3 regions of the Isoalcanivorax indicus genome follow, and region 3 is predicted to be linked to each of the others. Evidence: predicted binding sites of a transcription regulator. Region 3 holds the regulator's gene; each other region holds the start of a gene.

Region 1 (6,338 bases), on a different contig from region 3:
ATATATCCGTAGCCGTGGACGTGCGTGGCACCGGGATGTCCTCCGGTGTCACCGCATTGCTGGGCGAAGAGGAGCAGGCGGGTTACCGTGCTGCGGTGGAGTGGGTCAATCAGCAACCCTGGTTTGATGGCAATCTTGGACTCGCCGGTACCTCGTATCTGGGCATCGCGGCGTTGCAGACGGCTGCCCAGGGCCACCCGTCCGTGAAGGCCGTGTTCGCGCAGGTGCCGATGGGCGATCCATACCGCGACACGGTGGTCACCGGCGGATTGCTGAATGCCGAATTCGTCAATCTGTGGCTGTCGCTGACATACAGTCTGAGTGTCAGCAACGACCTGGCGGAACGCGCCTATCCGCAGCATGCTGAATACATTCGAGGGGTGACGGAGGAGCATGTCGCGGCACTGGATGCCTGGTATCTGCCCACCGTGAACAATGCACTGGATAACGTTCCCGGCTATGCCACCGATGACGGTGCTTTCTGGGCGGTGCGTTCGCCGTTGGAAAGCGCGCGACACATTGAGGTGCCCACCTTCCTGGTGGGCGCCAGCAACGATATCTTCCAGCGCGGTGTGCCGCTGTTGTACGAGCAGATCAAGCAGCAGGGCAACACGAAACTGCTGGTGCTCAAGGGCTCTCATGTATCGTCGATTCTTGATTCGGCCGTTGGCAATCAGTTGAACGGTGGCGCCCCGGGCTCCCAGCAGTTGCTGTTGCGCTGGTTCGATCACTATCTTAAGGGCATGGATACCGGCGTCGATGACATGCCCACTGTGACGCAGTATGTGGAGGGGTACGGGTTGCTCGGTACCCAGCGTTTCGCCACCGCGACCGACTGGCCTCATCCGGCAATCAGCCCGCAGCGCTATTATTTGCGCGCCAACAAACGCCTCACCCGCAACACGCCCTATTCATTCGAATGGCCACACCGGCTGTATGAGCCGGCAGCGCCGGACGTCTCCGTGGTCCGCAGCGCCGATGGGCGGCAGCTGGAAGGTTCGGTGACGGTCCGGGATCACAGTGCCTGCTCAAGCAGCGGGGTGCAGTGGTCGCTGGGCCTGAACGGATTGCTGCCGCTGCCGTGCCATGCCGACAACCGCTATGTGGAGGCACGCCAGGACGCACTGGTATACGAAACGGCGCCGTTGCTGCGGAGCATGTACATCAATGGTCCGATCCAGGCCGATCTCTGGGTGTCGGCGACGCGTCCCCATGCGGCCCTGGCGGTGCGGGTGTCTGTGGTCGATCCGCTGGGTCGGGCCACGCCGATCTCCACGGGGTTGATGTCGGCGGCGCACCGCAAGGTCGATGAGCAGCGCGCCCGCTATATCGACGGTGTGATGATGCAGCCGTGGCATTCGTTTGCCGAGCAGGACATGCAGCCGCTGCAGCCGAATGAGCCGGTCTTGGTGCCGGTCGAGATATTCCCGGCGGCGGCGCTGATCCGTCCGGGGCACCGGTTGCGTGTCTCCATCAGTGCCAGTAACCAGATTCAGGGTGTCTGGCCTCTGCCGTTGCAGGCGCTGGCTGAAGGTAACGCCATCACTCTCTATAACGACGCGCAGCGTCCTTCCAGTGTGGTGCTGCCGGTCGTGCCGGTCAGCGAACTCTAGGCTCAGGGTCGGCGCCCGCCTGTCCCCGTGCAATGTGGAATCGGATGGGCGAGGCGCCGCGCCTTCACGGTGCAACCCGATGGTGCAACCAGTGTGGTGCATCTGCACCACGGTGATGCGCCAATCCCCGGGAAAGCGATGCCGTCCGTCCTGTTCACGCCACACCCTCCCCGAAATTAATCAATAAAAATCATCACGTTAAATCTTTCTGTCACGACGCCTTCACGCGCTGGCACACCCCTTGCTTTTCAAGAACACAAACTTGTGTACAAGAAGGTGCTCAAAAGCATGTACGGGTGGATGATCAACGATTGGCTGGCCGCATACCGGGACGGACCCGCCACACCGCAGGTGCTGGTGGGGGAGCTGGTCGAGCAGTTGCGGCAGGGGGATCCGGCAATCTGGATAGCGGTCGCCACCGACAGCCAGCTGGCGCGCCAACTGGCGCAGCTTGCCGAACGCCTGGCGGCGGCGGGGGGCGCACAGGAGGCGTTGCCGCTTTACGGTGTTCCCTTCGCCATCAAGGACAACATTGATGTGGCCGGTTGGCAGACCACCGCCGCCTGCCCGGGGTTTGCGCGCGAGGCCGAGCAGACGGCTGCGGGCGTACAACGGCTGATGGAAGCCGGCGCCATTCTGGTGGGCAAGACCAATCTGGATCAGTTTGCTACCGGCCTGGTGGGCACGCGTTCGCCATATGGGGCAGTGCGCAATCCTTTCAATCCCGAGTTCATATCCGGCGGCTCCAGTTCCGGTTCGGCGGTGGCGGTGGCGCTGGGGCAGGTGCCCTTTGCGCTGGGTACGGACACGGCGGGTTCCGGGCGGGTGCCAGCGGGCTTCAATAATCTGGTGGGTCTCAAGCCGACACGCGGTGCCGCCAGTGTGCGGGGTGTTGTTCCCGCGTGCCGCTCCCTGGATTGCCTGTCGGTGTTCGCCCTGGATGTGGGCGATGCCGAGACGGTGGCCGGGCAACTTTATGGTTTTGATCCCGAGGACGAGTATGCGCGGCCCCGGCCGGATACTGCGCCGCGTGCGTTTGGCGCGGCGTTGCGTCTGGGCGTGCCGCAGTCGCCGGCATGGTTTGGTGATACAGAAGCCGCCGCCTGCTTCGAACAGGCCTGCGATGGGTGGCGTGCACTGGGCGCGACGCTGGTGCCGCTGGATTTCTCGGCGTTTCATGACGCAGCGGCGCTGCTCTACCACGGCCCCTGGCTGGCCGAACGCCATGTCGCGGTCGGTGATCTGGTGGCCGAGGGCGGGCTGGAGGGTGTTGATCCCATTGTCGCCAGCATTATCGCCTCGGGCGGTCAGTCGTCAGCCACGGATTATTTTCGCGCCGAGTATGCGCTGGCGGGGCTCAAGCGCAAAGCCGATGCGTTGATGGCGCAGGTGGATGCCTTGCTGGTGCCGACGACGCCCAGCCATTACCGGCTGCGGGACATCGAGGCTGAGCCGGTCGAGCTGAATACCCGCCTGGGCACCTACACCAACTTCGTCAACCTCCTGGATATGGCCGCGCTGGCCTTGCCCGGCCCCTTCCGCGCCAGTGGCCTGCCCACCGGCATTACCTTGATCGCCCCGGCCTGGTCGGATGCGGCGCTGCTTGAGTTGGGGCGTCGCTGGCAAACCGCACAACCCTGGCCGCGCGGTGCGACCGGGCAGGCGCTGCCGCCCCTGGTGTCCTCTGTTCCCGCTACGGTGCCGCAGGGGTGCGTGCGCCTGGCGGTGGTCGGTGCCCATCTCTCTGGCATGCCGCTCAACGGCCAACTGATTGAGCGCGGCGCCGCGTTCGTCGAGCGCACGACCACCGCACCGGAATACCGCTTCTATGCCCTGGCGGGCACGGTGCCGCCGAAGCCGGGGCTGCTTCGTGATGCGGAGGGTGCCGCTATCGAAGTGGAGCTGTGGGATGTGCCGGTGGGCGCGTTCGGCTCCTTTGTCGCCCTGATCCCGGCCCCGCTGGGCATCGGCACGCTGCGGCTGGCCGACGGGCGCGAAGTAAAAGGATTCATCTGTGAGGGCTGGGCGCGGGACGACGCCCTGGACATCACCTCATTCGGAGGCTGGCGCCGCTACATGGCGAGCGTCGCCAGCGCCACCGGACAGACAGCGGAGTAAGCAGCATGTTCAGCAAAGTATTGATCGCGAACCGGGGTGAGATTGCTGTACGCAGTATGCGTACCCTGCGCCGGTTGGGTATCGCCAGTGTGGCGGTGTATTCCGAGGCAGACCGCAACGCCATGCATGTGGAGCAGGCGGACGAAGCGGTGCACATCGGCAATGCGCCCGCTGCCGAAAGCTATCTGTGCGGGGATCGTATTATTCAGGCGGCACGGAATACCGGTGCTCAAGCCATCATTCCCGGCTACGGTTTCCTGTCCGAAAATGCCGGTTTCGCTGAAGCCTGTGCGGAAGCGGGGCTGGTCTTTCTCGGGCCAACGCCCACGCAAATGCGCCAGTTCGGGCTCAAGCATGAAGCGCGCGCCCTGGCCGAGGCGGCCGGTGTGCCGCTGGCGCCGGGCACCGGGCTGCTGCGCGATCTGGAGGAAGCGCTGGCTGCCGCCGGGCAGATAGGTTACCCGGTGATGCTCAAGAGTACCGCCGGTGGTGGCGGTATCGGCCTGTCCCGGTGTGACGACGACGCGGCGCTGCGCGATGCCTTCGAATCCGTACAGCGCATGGGCCAGAACTTCTTCAGCGACGGCGGTGTGTTTCTGGAGCGCTTTGTGGATCGCGCCCGGCATATCGAAGTGCAGATATTTGGCGACGGCGAGGGCCGGGTGCTGGCCCTGGGCGAACGGGACTGCTCCATCCAGCGCCGTAACCAGAAAGTGATTGAGGAAACCCCCGCGCCCGGGCTGCCCGCCGCCACGCGAGAAAAACTGATGGCGGCTGCTGTGCGCCTCGGTGAGTCGGTGAACTACCTGTCTGCGGGCACGGTGGAATTTATCTACGACGCGGGCCGCGATGAATTCTATTTTCTGGAGGTCAATACACGCCTTCAGGTTGAGCATGGCATCACCGAGACCGTCACCGGCATTGATCTGGTGGAATGGATGCTCTGCGTCGGCGCGGGCGAGTTGCCCGCGCTGGACACGGTCACCGTAGCGCCACAGGGCGCCGCCATCGAAGTGCGACTGTATGCGGAAGATCCGGTGCGGCAGTTTCAGCCGTCCCCGGGTGTGCTGACCGAGGTCGTGTTTCCGGACAATGTGCGCCTGGACGGTTGGGTCGCCACCGGTACGGAAGTGTCGCCCTACTATGACCCGATGATCGCCAAGCTGATTGTGCGGGGTGATAACCGTGAGGCCGCGATTGCCGCATTGCGCGCTGCGCTGGACGCGACCCGTTTGTGCGGCATCACCACCAATCTGGATTATCTGCGCGCCATCAGCGCCAGTGATGCGTTCATTGAGGGTGTGTTTTCCACCCGCTATCTCGACAGCTTTGTGTATGCGCCGCAGGCGCTGGAAGTCGTGGCGCCAGGCACCTATACCACGGTGCAGGATTATCCGGGGCGCACCGGCTACTGGCATATCGGCGTGCCGCCCTCCGGGCCGATGGATGATTACGCCTTCCGGTTGGCCAACCGTATCGTCGGCAATGAGGAGAGCGCCGCCGGGCTGGAAAGCACCTTGATAGGGCCGACCTTGCGCTGCCACAGCGATACGGTGATTGCGCTGACAGGCGCGCCCACGGACGCCACCCTGGATGACGCACCCGTACCCTTCTGGACGCCGGTGACGGTACGCGCCGGGCAGGTACTCCGCATGGGCCGGGCCAGCGCCGGGTGCCGCACCTATCTGGCCGTGCGCAACGGTATTGATGTGCCGGATTATCTGGGCAGCAAGGCCACCTTCGCGCTGGGTCAGTTCGGTGGTCACGGCGGTCGGCCGCTGCGTGGGGGCGATCTGCTGGACATTTGCGCGCCGAGCCGCCCGGGCTGCCCGACGCCAGCACCGGTTGCGGCACCCGAGCCGGCAGGTCAGGCGCTGGTACCCGTTTACGGCGATACCTGGGATATCGCGGTGCTGTATGGCCCGCATGGCGCACCGGATTTTTTCCAGCCGGAATCCATCGAGACGTTTCTCGCGTCCGAATGGACGGTGCACTACAACTCGAACCGGCTCGGCATTCGCCTGAGCGGCCCCAAGCCCACCTGGACGCGCAGTGACGGCGGCGAAGCCGGGCTGCATCCGTCGAACATTCACGATTGTGAATACGCCATCGGCAGCATCAACTTTACCGGCGACATGCCGGTGATCCTGACACGCGACGGCCCCAGCCTCGGCGGCTTTGTTTGCCCGGTCACGATCTGCAAAGCGGAACTGTGGAAAGTCGGCCAGGTGAAGCCCGGCGATCGCATTCGTTTTCGGCGCATCGACTTTGATGAAGCGCGGGCGCTGGAGCTGGCCCAGGATGCCGCGATCGCGGCCTTGCAAGAAACAGCGCCGACCGTGGCACCTGGCCTGGCCATGGTGCCCGCCGATACCGTCTCGGAAACCGTGCTGGCAGAGCTGCCCGCGCAGCCGGGTCGCCCTGTGGTCGCCTATCGCCAGGCCGGGGACCGCTACATCCTCATTGAATATGGCCCCAACGTGCTCGACCTGACGCTGCGCTTTCGCGTGCACGCGTTGATGCAGGCGCTTGAGGCGCAGCCGATCAAGGGCGTGCTGGAGCTGTCGCCGGGCGTGCGCTCCTTGCAGGTCAATTACGACAGCCGCG
Region 2 (6,338 bases), 790 kb from region 3:
CAGCCGTCGCGATCTCTACTTCTATATGGCCATGTGCGTGCCCCTGTACAGTGCGCTGCTGGTCATCGTCTGGCGACTGGGCCCGGGCCAGTTGGGCCTTTACGGCCTGAACGCGCAACTCGCGCTGGTGGCCATCATCGTGAGTCTGGCCATCGTGCAGCTCTGGCAAATCTGGCGCGTGAATCACGCACGCCTGCGCGAAGGCGTGCCACAACACGACCGCTACCGCTTCCGTCAGGTCGCCATTCTTGATCTTGCCTATATGGTGACCTTCGGCTCAGAACTGGCCGTGGTCTCCATGCTGCCGTTGTTCTTCATCGACACCTTCGCACTGAGTGCGGTGTTGGCCGGGGTCCTGGCCTCAGGCTTTGCCTTCATGAACCTGGTGGCCCGTCCGGGGGGCGGCTGGCTGTCTGACCGCTTTGGCCGCAAACGCTCCCTCAGCATCCTGCTCTGCGGCCTGATGCTCGGCTATGGCCTGATGAGCCAGATCGGTAGCACCTGGCCTCTGGTGCTGGCCGTCATGGCGACCATGTGTTGCTCGTTCTTCGTGCAGGCCGGCGAAGGCGCCGTGTTTGCCACCGTGCCCCTGATCAAACGCCGTCTGACCGGACAGATCTCTGGCATGGTCGGTGCTTATGGCAATGCCGGGGCGGTGTGCTTCCTGACCGTACTGACGTTTGTTGATCCGTCGGTCTTCTTCCTGGTGATCGCCGGTTGCGCTGCCGTGACCCTGGCGGCGGTACAGTGGCTTGACGAACCCCGCGGGCATATTGCCGAAGTGGATGAGAACGGTCAGGTCCAGTTGATCGAGGTAAGCTGATGACGAGTATGCCGGACATGGCGGATACCCTGGACGTGCCACAAGGCTCACCACCCGGCACACCCCAGGGCGCCACGCAAGACGCGGCCACCAGCAGCTTGCGTGTGCGCGTGGGCCAGTGCAGCGAGTGCGGCGTAAAACCGCATAATCAGGATGCTGTGGCGGTGCGCTTGCCGGCGGGCGAACCGCTGCGCACCAAGGGTCTTGTGGCGGCGCTGGCCGACGGCCTCAGCTCCGCCGAGGCCGGTCGTGAGGCGGCGGAGGCCTGCGTGCTCGGTTTTATCAATGACTACTACGCCACCCCGTCACTCTGGAGTGTGCCGCGCTCGGCCCAGCGCGTGCTGGAAGCGCTTAACCGCTGGCTATGCCGCCGCACGCTCGCCGGTGAAGATCACCTGTGCACCCTGTCGGTGCTGATTCTTCGCTCGCGACTGGCGCACCTGTTCCAGGTGGGCGATTCACGTATCTGGCGGCTGCGCGGGCGACAGCTGGAATGCCTGACCGAGGACCATAGCCGTCAGGCCGGTGGCCGGCGCCTGCTGACCCGCGCCATGGGCGGGGACACGCGGCTGGATGTCGATTACCGGCATTGCGATCTGCAACAGGGTGACATTTTTCTGCTGACCAGCGATGGCGTCCATGATGCCCTGCCCTGGCCCGTGATCGAGGACACCCTGCTCGGCTCGGAAAACCCGCAAGTGGCGGCCGACAACCTGGTGCGTTTTGCCCTGAATAATGGCAGCCGCGACAACGTCAGCTGCCAGGTGCTCGAAGTGATCAGCCTGCCGGATGCGAGCGCGGACGACGCTCTGGCCAGCCTGCGCGAGCTGCCCCTGCCGCCCCCCCTGGCACCAGGCATGCGCATTGACAACCTGACCGTCGTGCATGAACTCTACGCCAGTGCGCGCAGTCATCTTTATCTGGTGCGCGACGGTGAAGGGCAGCTCAGCGCCCTCAAGGCGCCGTCGATCAATCTGGAAGACGAACCGGAGGCACTCACCCGCTTTGCCCTGGAGGGCTGGATCGGAGCACGTCTGCGTAGCGCACATTTGCTCCGGCCGCTGCCACCGGAGGGCCCGCAGAGTTGCCTCTATCAGCGACTCGAATACATCGACGGCGTCACCTTGCGGCAGTGGCTGCGCGAACACCCCGATGCAGCGGTGGAAGAAAAGCTCTACCTCGCCGATCAACTGCTCAATGGCCTGCGTGCCCTGCACCGCGCCGATGTCATTCATGGCGACCTGAAACCGGACAACATCATGGTCGACCGCCACGGGCTGGTGAAACTGATCGACTTCGGCAGCTGCTATTGTCGCGGCCTGGATCAGCCGCCACCACCACTGCCGCTGGGAACACGACACTACACCGCACGTCATGTCAGCGCCGGCGCTGCACCCGATGAACGCGCAGACTTGTATGCCGCCGCCGTGATTATCCACGAAATGCTTACCGGCACCCTGCCCGACCCGGACAAACCCGCCCTGCGCCTGCAGCAACACAATGCCTTTGTGCCCATGTGGCTCAACCAGGCACTGCAACGTGCCCTGCACCCGGATGCCATCCCCTATGCCGATGCCGCCGAATTCCGGGCAGCACTGCGCAGCCCGGCCCATCATCCGGCGGTCATCACTTCGCAGCAACGCAACACCTTGCGCGCCTGGCAGGCCAGCACCGTGGTCCTGCTGCTGTTGCTGCTGCTCAGCCTCGCCTTGCATGTGTGACCCTGGCATGCGGCGTCGTCCTCGCTCATTTTTCGGGCATGGTTGCACCGGGATAACGCAACTCCGGTGCCACCTGCTCTCCTGCCAGCCAGGGAACGGACCTTTCGCTCACGCGTCGTAAGCCTCACAAGTCACTGATAAATATTTACTTATCCTGCGCATACCGCTGTCTGACCCGAGCCTTCCAGTAAAGCTGGCACACTTCCTGCTTTTATCCCTGTGTGCAACAGGATCAATGCGGGTCCTGTTTGCACAGGTCAATTTGTCGGGCAATGGCGCCCACACGTATTTCGGCTTCGGCCTGGTACGCGTGGGCGTTTTTTTTGGATTTTTTTTCGGGAACGGAAAGAGGGATACGTCATGAGCAAGGTACCGGGCCAGGCACAGGACAAGGCGTCACCGCTAAGCCACAGCGGCCAGCAACGCCGGGATTTTCTCAAGCAATCGGCAGCAGCGCTCGGCGGCGCCACGCTTGCTGCCCCGCTGCTGACAGGTCGGGCGCGGGCCAGTGCCGGCACGCCTGAAACACGCACGGCCAAGTTGGGTTTTATTGCGCTGACGGATGCTGCCCCGCTTTTTGTCGCAGCGGAAAAAGGTTTCTTTGCCAAGCACGGCATGCCCGATGTCGAGGTGCTCAAACAATCGTCCTGGGGCACCACGCGGGACAATCTGGTGCTGGGGTCGCGCCGTAACGGCATTGATGGTGCGCATATCCTGACGCCCATGCCCTACCTTATTTCCACCGGCGCCATGACGGCCAACAATCAGCCGACCCCGATGTATATTGTGGCCCGACTGAACCTGGCCGGGCAGTGCATTTCTGTGGGCCGGGAGTACGCCGATCTGAAAGTCGGCGTGGACACCACGGAGTTCGCCAGCGCGCTGGCCGCCAAACGTGCCCGGGGCGATGCCGTACGCGCGGCCATGACCTTTCCGGGCGGCACCCATGACCTGTGGATTCGTTACTGGCTGGCTGCCGGTGGCATTGATCCGAACAGCGATATTTCCACCATCGTGGTCCCACCCGCACAGATGGTGGCCAACATGCGCGTCGGCAGCATGGATACCTTCTGTGTCTGCGAACCGTGGAACGAACAGCTGATCCGCCAGAATATCGGCTACACCGCCAACACCACCGGCGAGCTGTGGCACAACCATCCGGAAAAAGCACTCGGCCTGCGCGCCGATTATGTCGAACAGAACCCCAATGCCACGAAAGCACTGATCAAGGCCGTCATGGAAGCGCAGATGTACTGCGAGCAACCGGAAAACATCGAAGAAGTGGCGCGCATCTGCTCACGCCGTCGCTGGATCAACGCACCCTATGACGACATCATCCAGCGCATGCAGGGTCACTTCGACTATGGCACCGGTCGTGTGGTGGAAAACAGTCCGCATCGCATGCGCTACTGGAATGATCAGGCATCCTACCCGTTCAAGAGCCATGACCTCTGGTTCCTGACAGAAAACATCCGCTGGGGCTATCTGCCCCGTGATCTGGATATGCAGGCCCTGGTGGACAGCGTCAATCGCGAAGACCTCTGGCGGGCCGCCGCGGCGGAACTGGGTATCGACAAGTCAGCGATCCCCGAAGGCACCTCACGCGGCAAGGAAACTTTTTTTGACGGCAAGGTGTTTGATCCTGAAAACCCGCTTGCTTACCTGGACACCCTGGCCATCAAGCGCATGCGCTGAGGCCCTGAACCGGAGATGCTGTCATGACGACTCACGCTTCTGTTTCTCCCCTGGCTTCCCTGGCCTCGCGTATGTCGGCGGCCAGCGACGTCTGGCCGCGCCTGCGCTATGTTTTGCTGGAGCGCATCCTGCCACCCGTACTGGTCACCACCGCGCTGCTGGTCATCTGGGAACTGCTGTGCCGTGGTGAAGGTGCGCTGCTGCCCGCGCCCAGTACCGTGGTCACAGACACCTGGGACCTGATCGTCAACCCCTTCTATGACTATGGCGGGAACGACGTCGGCATGGCCTGGCAGATCCTGGCCTCGCTGGAACGGGTGGCCTACGGCTATACCCTGGCGGTGTTTGCCGGTGTCGGACTGGGCGTGCTGATCGGCCAGTCTACCTGGGCGATGCGCGGCCTTGATCCGATCTTCCAGGTACTGCGCACCGTACCGCCCCTGGCCTGGCTGCCCATTTCCCTGGCCGGTTTCCAGGACAGCAACCCCTCGGCCATCTTCGTGATCTTCATTACCGCCATCTGGCCGATCATCATCAATACCTCGGTCGGCATCCGGAATATTCCCGAGGACTACCGCAACGTCTCGCGCGTGGTGCGTCTCAATGGCCACGAATATTTCCGCAAGATCATGTTACCGGCGGCCGCACCCTACATCTTCTCCGGGCTGCGCATTGGTGTGGGCCTGTCCTGGCTGGCGATTGTCGCCGCCGAAATGCTCATCGGTGGTGTCGGTATCGGCTTCTTTATCTGGGACGCCTGGAACGCCTCGCTCATCAGCGACATCGTTCTGGCACTGGTTTACGTCGGCATCGTCGGCTTCATGCTTGACCGGCTGGTAATGCTGGCAGGCAACTGGGTAACACGCGGAGAAGGAGGCAAATAATGAGCGCACATTATCTGACCATCGAGAATGTCGACAAGACCTTCGTCAAGGGCAAAACCAGCAGTCACGTGCTCGACAAGGTGAACCTCAAGGTCGACAAGGGCGAATACATCTCCATCATCGGCCATTCCGGTTGCGGCAAGTCCACGGTGCTGAATATCGTCGCCGGACTGCTGCCGGCCTCCTCCGGCGGGGTGATTCTGGATGGCGCGGAAGTCACTGCACCCGGACCGGATCGCGCGCTGGTGTTCCAGAACCATTCGCTGCTGCCCTGGCTGACGGTTTACGAGAACGTCGCCCTGGCCGTGAACAAGACGTTCCGCAAGACCATGAGCCGCGCCGAGCGTCACGAATGGATCTTGCACAATCTGGCCCTGGTGAACATGGGGCATGCTCTGGACAAGCGACCGGCGGAAATCTCCGGGGGTATGAAGCAGCGGGTCGGCATCGCCCGGGCGCTGGCCATGCAGCCCAAGGTGCTGCTGCTCGATGAACCCTTCGGCGCGCTGGACGCGCTGACCCGCGCTCACCTGCAGGATGAGGTCATGCGCATTCAGGGTGAGCTGCACAACACCGTACTCATGATCACCCACGACGTGGATGAAGCGGTGCTGCTGTCGGACCGTATCGTGATGATGACCAACGGCCCGTCGGCAACCATCGGTGAGATACTGAACATCGAATTGCCGCGCCCGCGGGACCGCATCGCCCTGGCCGATGACCCCCGGTACAACCATTACAGGCAGGAAGTGCTGCGATTCCTGTACGAAAAGCAGCGCAAACTGGAGAAAATCGATGCCCATCGAAACAGCCGCAAGGCCACGGACGGCGCCGCCTTCAAGGCAGCGGGAACATAAATCCTTCCGCTATATACCCCTGTTCGATTGACAGAACTCATGGGTTCTATCGTATCCTCGGGGCATGAGTTCTCCGCATGCCCCCGAGGTTACAATGCTGTCACTGGACGCCCTGCGCGCGAAAGTAGAAAACCAGAAGACCCTGATCCCGTCACTGTACGGTGATATCGATTTCTCCATGACGCCGGAACGCTTTACCGCCGACATCGCGGATACCTCACTGCTGCCGGCTGATTTTGCGCGCCGTTATCGTGCCGGCATCCTGGCTGACAGCGAACGCGTCGAACGCGCCCGACTCTACACGCTGCTCGGCGACAATGTGGCCGATGCCTATGCCGCGCTGGCACCGCAGTACGGC
Region 3 (6,338 bases):
ACCTGTCACGCCAGGACGGCATCCTGCTGCTGGCGGCCATGGCGCTGATCGGCACCCTGATGTGGACCTTCCGCAAGGCGCGCCCCGAGGCCGCCGAGGTCGAGGTGCCCGAGCACGGCAGCACAGCGGCCCGTGACTGGCTGCTGTTCATCAGCGGCCTGGTGGTCTTGCTGGGGAGCGCGCGCATGCTGGTCTGGGGGGCCGTGGAACTGGCCCTCGGGCTGGGCGTCAGCGAAACCGTGATCGGTCTCACTCTGGTGGCCGCGGGCACCAGCCTGCCGGAGCTGGCCGCTTCGGTGGCCGCTGCCCTGCGCGGCCATGCCGATCTGGCCATCGGCAATATCGTCGGCTCCAACGTCATGAACCTGCTGGCGGTGTTGCCGGTACCGGCCCTGCTGGCACCGGGCGTGATCGATCCGGCCTTGCTGGTGCGTGATTACCCGGCCATGCTCGCGCTGTCGGTGCTGCTGCTGGTCCTGGTGCTGGCCGCCGGACGCGCCACACTCGGGCGGCTGGCAGGGCTGCTGTTGCTGAGTGGCTATGTGGCCTACCTCGCCCTGTTGGCGGCACAGAGCCTGTAACCTCGGCCTGTCACCCGCCAACCTGTAACCCAGGGTCGCCGCTGGAGCGGGACGCCCTGTATAATGCGCGCTGACCCGCTGGAGCAAGCATGAGCAACCGTTTTCAGGACACCGCCCGCCGCGTTTTGCGCCTTGAAGCGGACGCGGTGGCCGAACTCATCGAAGCCCTGGACGACACCTTCGACCAGGCCTGCGCACTGATGCTGGCCTGCCGCGGCCGAGTGATCGTCACCGGCATGGGCAAGTCCGGACACATTGGCGACAAGATCGCCGCCACCCTCGCCAGCACCGGCACCCCCTCTTTCTTCGTGCACCCCGCCGAGGCCTCGCACGGCGATCTGGGCATGATTACCGAGGGCGACATCGTGCTGGCACTGTCCAATTCCGGCGAAACCGGCGAAGTGCTGGCCATCCTGCCGGTGCTCAAACGGCGTGGCATTCCCCTGATCAGCCTGACCGGCCGCCCGGCATCGACGCTGGCCCGACAGGCCGATGTGCATATCCCGGTGGTGGTCAGTATCGAAGCCTGCCCGCACAATCTGGCCCCCACCTCCAGCACCACGGCGGCGCTGGCCATGGGCGATGCGCTCGCCATTGCGCTGCTGGAAGCCCGCGGTTTTTCTGCCGAGGACTTCGCCATGTCACACCCGGGCGGCAGCCTGGGGCGACGCCTGTTGCTGGCGGTGGACGACATCATGCACGACGGCGACCGCCTGCCCTGTGTCCGCGAAGGCACGTCACTGAGCGATGCCCTGCTGGAAATCAGCCGCAAGGGGCTCGGCATGACCGCCGTGCAGGGCGCTGACGGCCTGCTCAGCGGCGTTTTCACCGACGGCGACCTGCGCCGGGTACTGGACCAACCGGCGCTGGATATCCGCACCTGCGCCATCGAACAGGTGATGACGCGCGATCCCGTGGTCATCGAAACAGGACATCTGGCCGCCGAAGCGGTCAATATCATGGAACAGCGCAAGATCAACGGTCTGATCGTGGTCGATGCCCGGCGCCGCCCTGTGGGGGCGCTGAACATGCATGACCTGTTACGCGCCGGCGTCGTCTGAGGAGAACCACCCGCATGCATCCAGCCCCCAGCGCATCCGCTCCCCTCGGCCAGGGCAACGCGACCCTGCGCGCCCGTGCGCGGCAACTGCGCCTGATGGCCTTCGATGTGGACGGCGTCATGACCGATGGCCGCCTCTACTACGGCCCGGACGGTGAAACCTTCAAGGTGTTCTGCACGCTGGATGGCCACGGCCTCAAGCAACTGGCCGCCGCGGGCGTGACCCTGGCGATCATTACCGGGCGCCAATCCGCCATGGTGGCGCGCCGCGCCGCCGACCTCGGCATCCAGCACGTCATCCAGGGGCGTGAAGACAAGGGCGTGGCGCTGGCCGCGCTGGCCGGGGAGCTGGGTTTCGAAGCCAGTCAGGTCGGCTATGCCGGTGACGATGAGCCGGATGTGCCAGCGCTGGTCTGGGCGCAACTGGGCTTTTCCGTGCCCAACGGCCACCCCTGCGCCCGAACCGCCGCCGATCTGGTCACCGAATGTCGCGGCGGCGAAGGCGCGGTGCGTGAAATCTGTGATTTCATCCTGGGGGCACGATCGTGATCCGCAATCAGGGCGTCCTCAGCGCCATCGGCGTCACCGTCATGGCGGCCGTGAGCCTGCTGGCGCTGCACGAGTGGCGGGACCGGCCGACCGTTGTCGAGGATGCGCGCGAGCTGCCGCCCGCCCTGATCGTGGAGCGTGTCTCGGCCCGTACCTTTACCGAAAGCGGCGACCTGCAGTACGACCTGCGAGCCGAACGCATTACGGAAATGGATACGCGGGGCGAAACACTGGTGGAGCAGCCACGGCTGGCGCTGCATGATCCGGCGCTGGCCTGGGAGCTGACCGCCGATCGCGGCGAAGTCCGTGACCGGGGCCGCCATGTGACCCTGCGCGGTGCCGTGGAGGCACGCGATCACGGCCCCGATGGCCTGCTGGTGCAGAGCGAAGAGCTGGTTTACGAATCCGCCCTTGAGCGCCTGACCAGTCCCGGTACCGTGGAGATTACCCACCCCGGCGGCCGCACCCGTGCGGGCGCCATGGAAGCCAACAGCGCCGACGGCGAAGTGCAACTGCTGCAACAGGTGGAAAGCCGCTATGACCCGACCTGATTTCCCCATCGCACGCGCGGCCCTGATCGGGCTGCTCGCGCTGCTGGCGTTGCCCGCCGCCGCCCAGGAAGCCGTGATCAGCGCCGACCGCGCCGTATTCCGTCAGGAAACCGGCATCGGGGTCTATGAGGGCAACGCCGAAATGATGCAGGGCGAACGGCGCCTGAACGCCGAGCGCATCGAACTGACCATGAAAGATGGCGAGCTGACCCGCGTTGTGGCCACGGGGGCCCCCGTACGCTTGCGCGAAGGCGCAGACATCCATGCCCGGGCCAGCCGACTGGTCTATGATGTGGCCGCCCAGACCATCACCCTCAGCGGTGATGCACATATCGAAAACCGGGGCCGCCGCTTTCAGGGCGCCCGGGTGGTCTACAACCTCTCGACCCGGGATATCGAGGCCAGCGGCGACGGTGCAGAGCAGCGCGTGCGGCTGGTGATTCCGGCGGAAGACAGCAACAGGGAAACACAGCCGTGAGCCTGCTTAGCGCGCACAATCTGGCCAAGAGCTACAAAGGCCGTCGAGTGATCGAGGATGTCTCGCTTCAGGTGGAAGCCGGTCAAGTGGTGGGGCTGCTCGGCCCCAACGGCGCGGGCAAGACCACCTGCTTTTACATGATTGTCGGGCTGGTACCGCCGGATGCCGGCTATATCAGCATCAACGGCGACAACATCACGGCCCTGCCGATGCACGGCCGCGCCCGCCGTGGCATCGGCTACCTGCCGCAGGAAGCCAGCATCTTCCGGCGCCTGAGTGTCGCCGACAACATCATGGCGATCCTGGAAACCCGCAACGACCTGAACAAGGCCGAACGCCAGGAACGACTGGAGCAGCTGCTGCAGGAATTCAGCATCACGCATATTCGCGACAGCCTCGGCATGAGCCTGTCCGGGGGCGAGCGGCGCCGGGCCGAGATTGCCCGTGGTCTGGCGACGGACCCGGCCTTCATCCTGCTGGACGAGCCTTTTGCCGGGGTAGACCCGATCTCGGTGAACGAGATCAAGGGCATCATCACCCACCTGCGCGACCGGGGTATCGGCGTGCTGATCACCGACCACAATGTGCGCGAGACCCTCACCATCTGCGATACCGCGTATATCGTCAGCGGCGGCCACATCATTGCTGCCGGTAACGCGGACACCATCCTTGCCAACCAGCAGGTGCGGGATGTCTATCTGGGCGCCGATTTCCGCCTGTGACACACCCGACTGGCGCAAAAAGTGCGCCATAACAGTGCATGAAGCGCCGACCTAGCCCATTCGCCGTATGAATTCAAGAATGGGCACGAAAATTGCTGGTTGCTATCCTTGGACCCTGTTGACGTGAAGATCAGTTAACCGCCCTGCCGGTTATTGCGACACGTTCGGGGGACACACCATCAGATGAAACCAGGTCTGCAGATACAGATCGGTCAGCACCTGACCATGACACCACAACTGCAGCAGGCCATCCGCCTGCTGCAGTTGTCGACGCTCGACCTGCGCCTGGAGATCCAGGAAGCCATCGAAGCCAACCCCTTGCTGGAGCTGGACGAAGAGGACTACGCCAGCGACAGCCTGAGCGATACGGCGGGCGAGGAACCCCTGGAACCCGGTGAAGTGACGGGCAACGATGACGCCGTGGTGGACGACTACGACAGCGGCGTCGATACCGACTGGGAGGACCCCTTCACCGAGGCCCCGAGCGCGGGCGCCCCCGAGGACGACCTGGAAGCCTGGGAGCAGCGTACCGCCGCCAGCGCCAGCCTCGACGAACACCTGCTGTGGCAACTCAACCTGACGCCCATGGGCGACGCCGACCGCGTCATCGCCTACGCGATCATTGAAAGCCTTGATGATCGCGGCTACCTGACCTGCTCCCTCACGGATATCGCTGAAGCCGCGCGGCGCAGCCTGCCCTCAGGCATCGAGACGCCGTGGCCGGAAGAGGACGAGGTCCTGGCCGTGCTGCATCGCCTGCAGCACTTCGACCCTCCTGGCGTGGCCGCCCGCGACCTGGCCGAGTGCCTGGCCATCCAGCTGCGCCTGCTGCCTGACGAGACCCCCTGGCGTGACGCCGCCCTGCGCCTGACCCAGCACCTGCCGCTGCTGGAGAGCCGCGACTACGCCCAGCTGCGCCGTCTGGTGGCGGTCACCGAGACTGAACTGGTGGAGGTGATCCGTCTGCTGCGCAGCCTCAACCCGCACCCCGGCGACAGCATCGTGGAACAGGCCGAGACCTATACCGTGCCGGACGTGATCGTGCGGCGGCAGGGGCGGCGCTGGCGTGTCGAGCTGAACGGCGATGCCCTGCCCAAGGTACGGCTGAACGCGGGTTACGCCGCCATGGCGGGCAGCAAGCAGTTGCGTGACGATGACAACAGCTACCTGCGCAATCAGCTGCAGGAGGCTCGCTGGTTCCTGAAGAGCCTGCAAAGCCGCAATGAGACGCTGCTCAAGGTCGCCACCCGCATCGTCGAGGTCCAGCAGGACTTCTTCGAGTACGGCGAGGAGGCCATGAAACCGCTGGTCCTGGCGGATATCGCCAGCGCCGTGGAGATGCACGAGTCCACCATTTCCCGGGTCACCAGCCAGAAATTCATGTTCACGCCCCGGGGCATGTTCGAGCTGAAATTTTTCTTCTCAAGTCATGTGGGCACCGAAGGCGGAGGTGAATGTTCAAGCACCGCCATTCGTGCCATCATAAAGAAGCTGATCGCCGCCGAGAGCCCGAAAAAACCATTGAGCGACAGCCGGCTGGCCAGCCTGCTCAATGAACAGGGCATTCAGGTGGCGCGACGCACTGTCGCCAAGTACAGAGAGGCGATGCGTATACCGGCATCCAGCGAGCGCAAGCGGCTGGTCTGACCCACGCAGGGCCCGGCTGGCACCGATCGCGGGATAGGCGGTCAACTGAAGCAGGTACAGGAGTCAGCCATGCAGATCAACATCAGCGGTCACCACCTGGATATCACCGATGCCCTGCGCGAGTACATCAATGAGAAATTCACCCGGCTTGAACGGCATTTTGATCACATTACGAGTGTTCAGGTGATCCTGTCGCCGGAACCGAAGACGCACAAGGCGGAATCCACCATTCGGGTGGCCGGCGGTGAGGTCTTCGCCACTGCCGAGGCTGGCGACATGTACGCTGCCATCGACATGCTGACTGACAAGCTCGACCGACAGATCCTCAAGCACAAGGAAAAGTCGGTCAATCGTAACCACGGACACTGAGATCTGAGTACCCATCATGCGCGTACGGGAACTGCTGACACCGGAGCGAACCCACTACCACCTGCAGGGCGTGAGCAAGAAGCGTCTGCTCGACCAGGTGGCGGAACTGGCCACACGGGATAGTCCCGGTTTGAGCGAACAGGAAGTCTTTGACGCCCTGATTGCGCGTGAACGCCTGGGCAGTACCGGCATCGGGGAAGGCATCGCCATTCCCCATTGCCGGCTGGCCTCATGCAGCAAACCCCTCGGCCTGCTGGTCAGCCTGGCCGAGGCCATTGATTTCGACGCGGTGGACAGCCGCCCGGTGGACCTGGTGTTCGTACTGCTGGTCCCCGAAGACAACCCGGAACAACATCTGAAAACCCTCAGCCACCTGGCAGC

Evidence for each region. The regulator sigma-54, encoded in region 3, starts transcription at its own class of promoters, with help from an activator protein. The targets are predictions, from matches to a motif close to TGGCACNNNNNTTGCTNT.
Region 1: atzF (allophanate hydrolase) is a predicted target of sigma-54. The motif match lies at 1,844-1,861, and genes of this name have one in related genera.
Region 2: DKW65_RS07645 (CmpA/NrtA family ABC transporter substrate-binding protein) is a predicted target of sigma-54. The motif match lies at 2,739-2,756, and genes of this name have one in related genera.

The regions. Positions count from the first base shown of each region.
Region 1 covers NZ_QGMP01000004.1:154,412-160,749, reverse strand. Annotated here, with positions in the region: gene DKW65_RS15270 (CocE/NonD family hydrolase) at 1-1,613, shown strand, start outside; gene atzF (allophanate hydrolase) at 1,902-3,731, shown strand; gene uca (urea carboxylase) at 3,737-6,338, shown strand, end outside.
Region 2 covers NZ_QGMP01000001.1:1,676,266-1,682,603, forward strand. Annotated here, with positions in the region: gene DKW65_RS07635 (NarK family nitrate/nitrite MFS transporter) at 1-823, shown strand, start outside; gene DKW65_RS07640 (bifunctional protein-serine/threonine kinase/phosphatase) at 823-2,544, shown strand; gene DKW65_RS07645 (CmpA/NrtA family ABC transporter substrate-binding protein) at 2,905-4,239, shown strand; gene ntrB (nitrate ABC transporter permease) at 4,263-5,123, shown strand; gene DKW65_RS07655 (ABC transporter ATP-binding protein) at 5,123-5,980, shown strand; gene DKW65_RS07660 (oxygenase MpaB family protein) at 6,075-6,338, shown strand, end outside.
Region 3 covers NZ_QGMP01000001.1:2,464,615-2,470,952, forward strand. Annotated here, with positions in the region: gene DKW65_RS11130 (calcium/sodium antiporter) at 1-581, shown strand, start outside; gene DKW65_RS11135 (KpsF/GutQ family sugar-phosphate isomerase) at 671-1,642, shown strand; gene DKW65_RS11140 (KdsC family phosphatase) at 1,657-2,190, shown strand; gene lptC (LPS export ABC transporter periplasmic protein LptC) at 2,187-2,741, shown strand; gene lptA (lipopolysaccharide transport periplasmic protein LptA) at 2,728-3,219, shown strand; gene lptB (LPS export ABC transporter ATP-binding protein) at 3,216-3,941, shown strand; gene DKW65_RS11160 (RNA polymerase factor sigma-54) at 4,125-5,588, shown strand; gene hpf (ribosome hibernation-promoting factor, HPF/YfiA family) at 5,658-5,957, shown strand; gene ptsN (PTS IIA-like nitrogen regulatory protein PtsN) at 5,974-6,338, shown strand, end outside.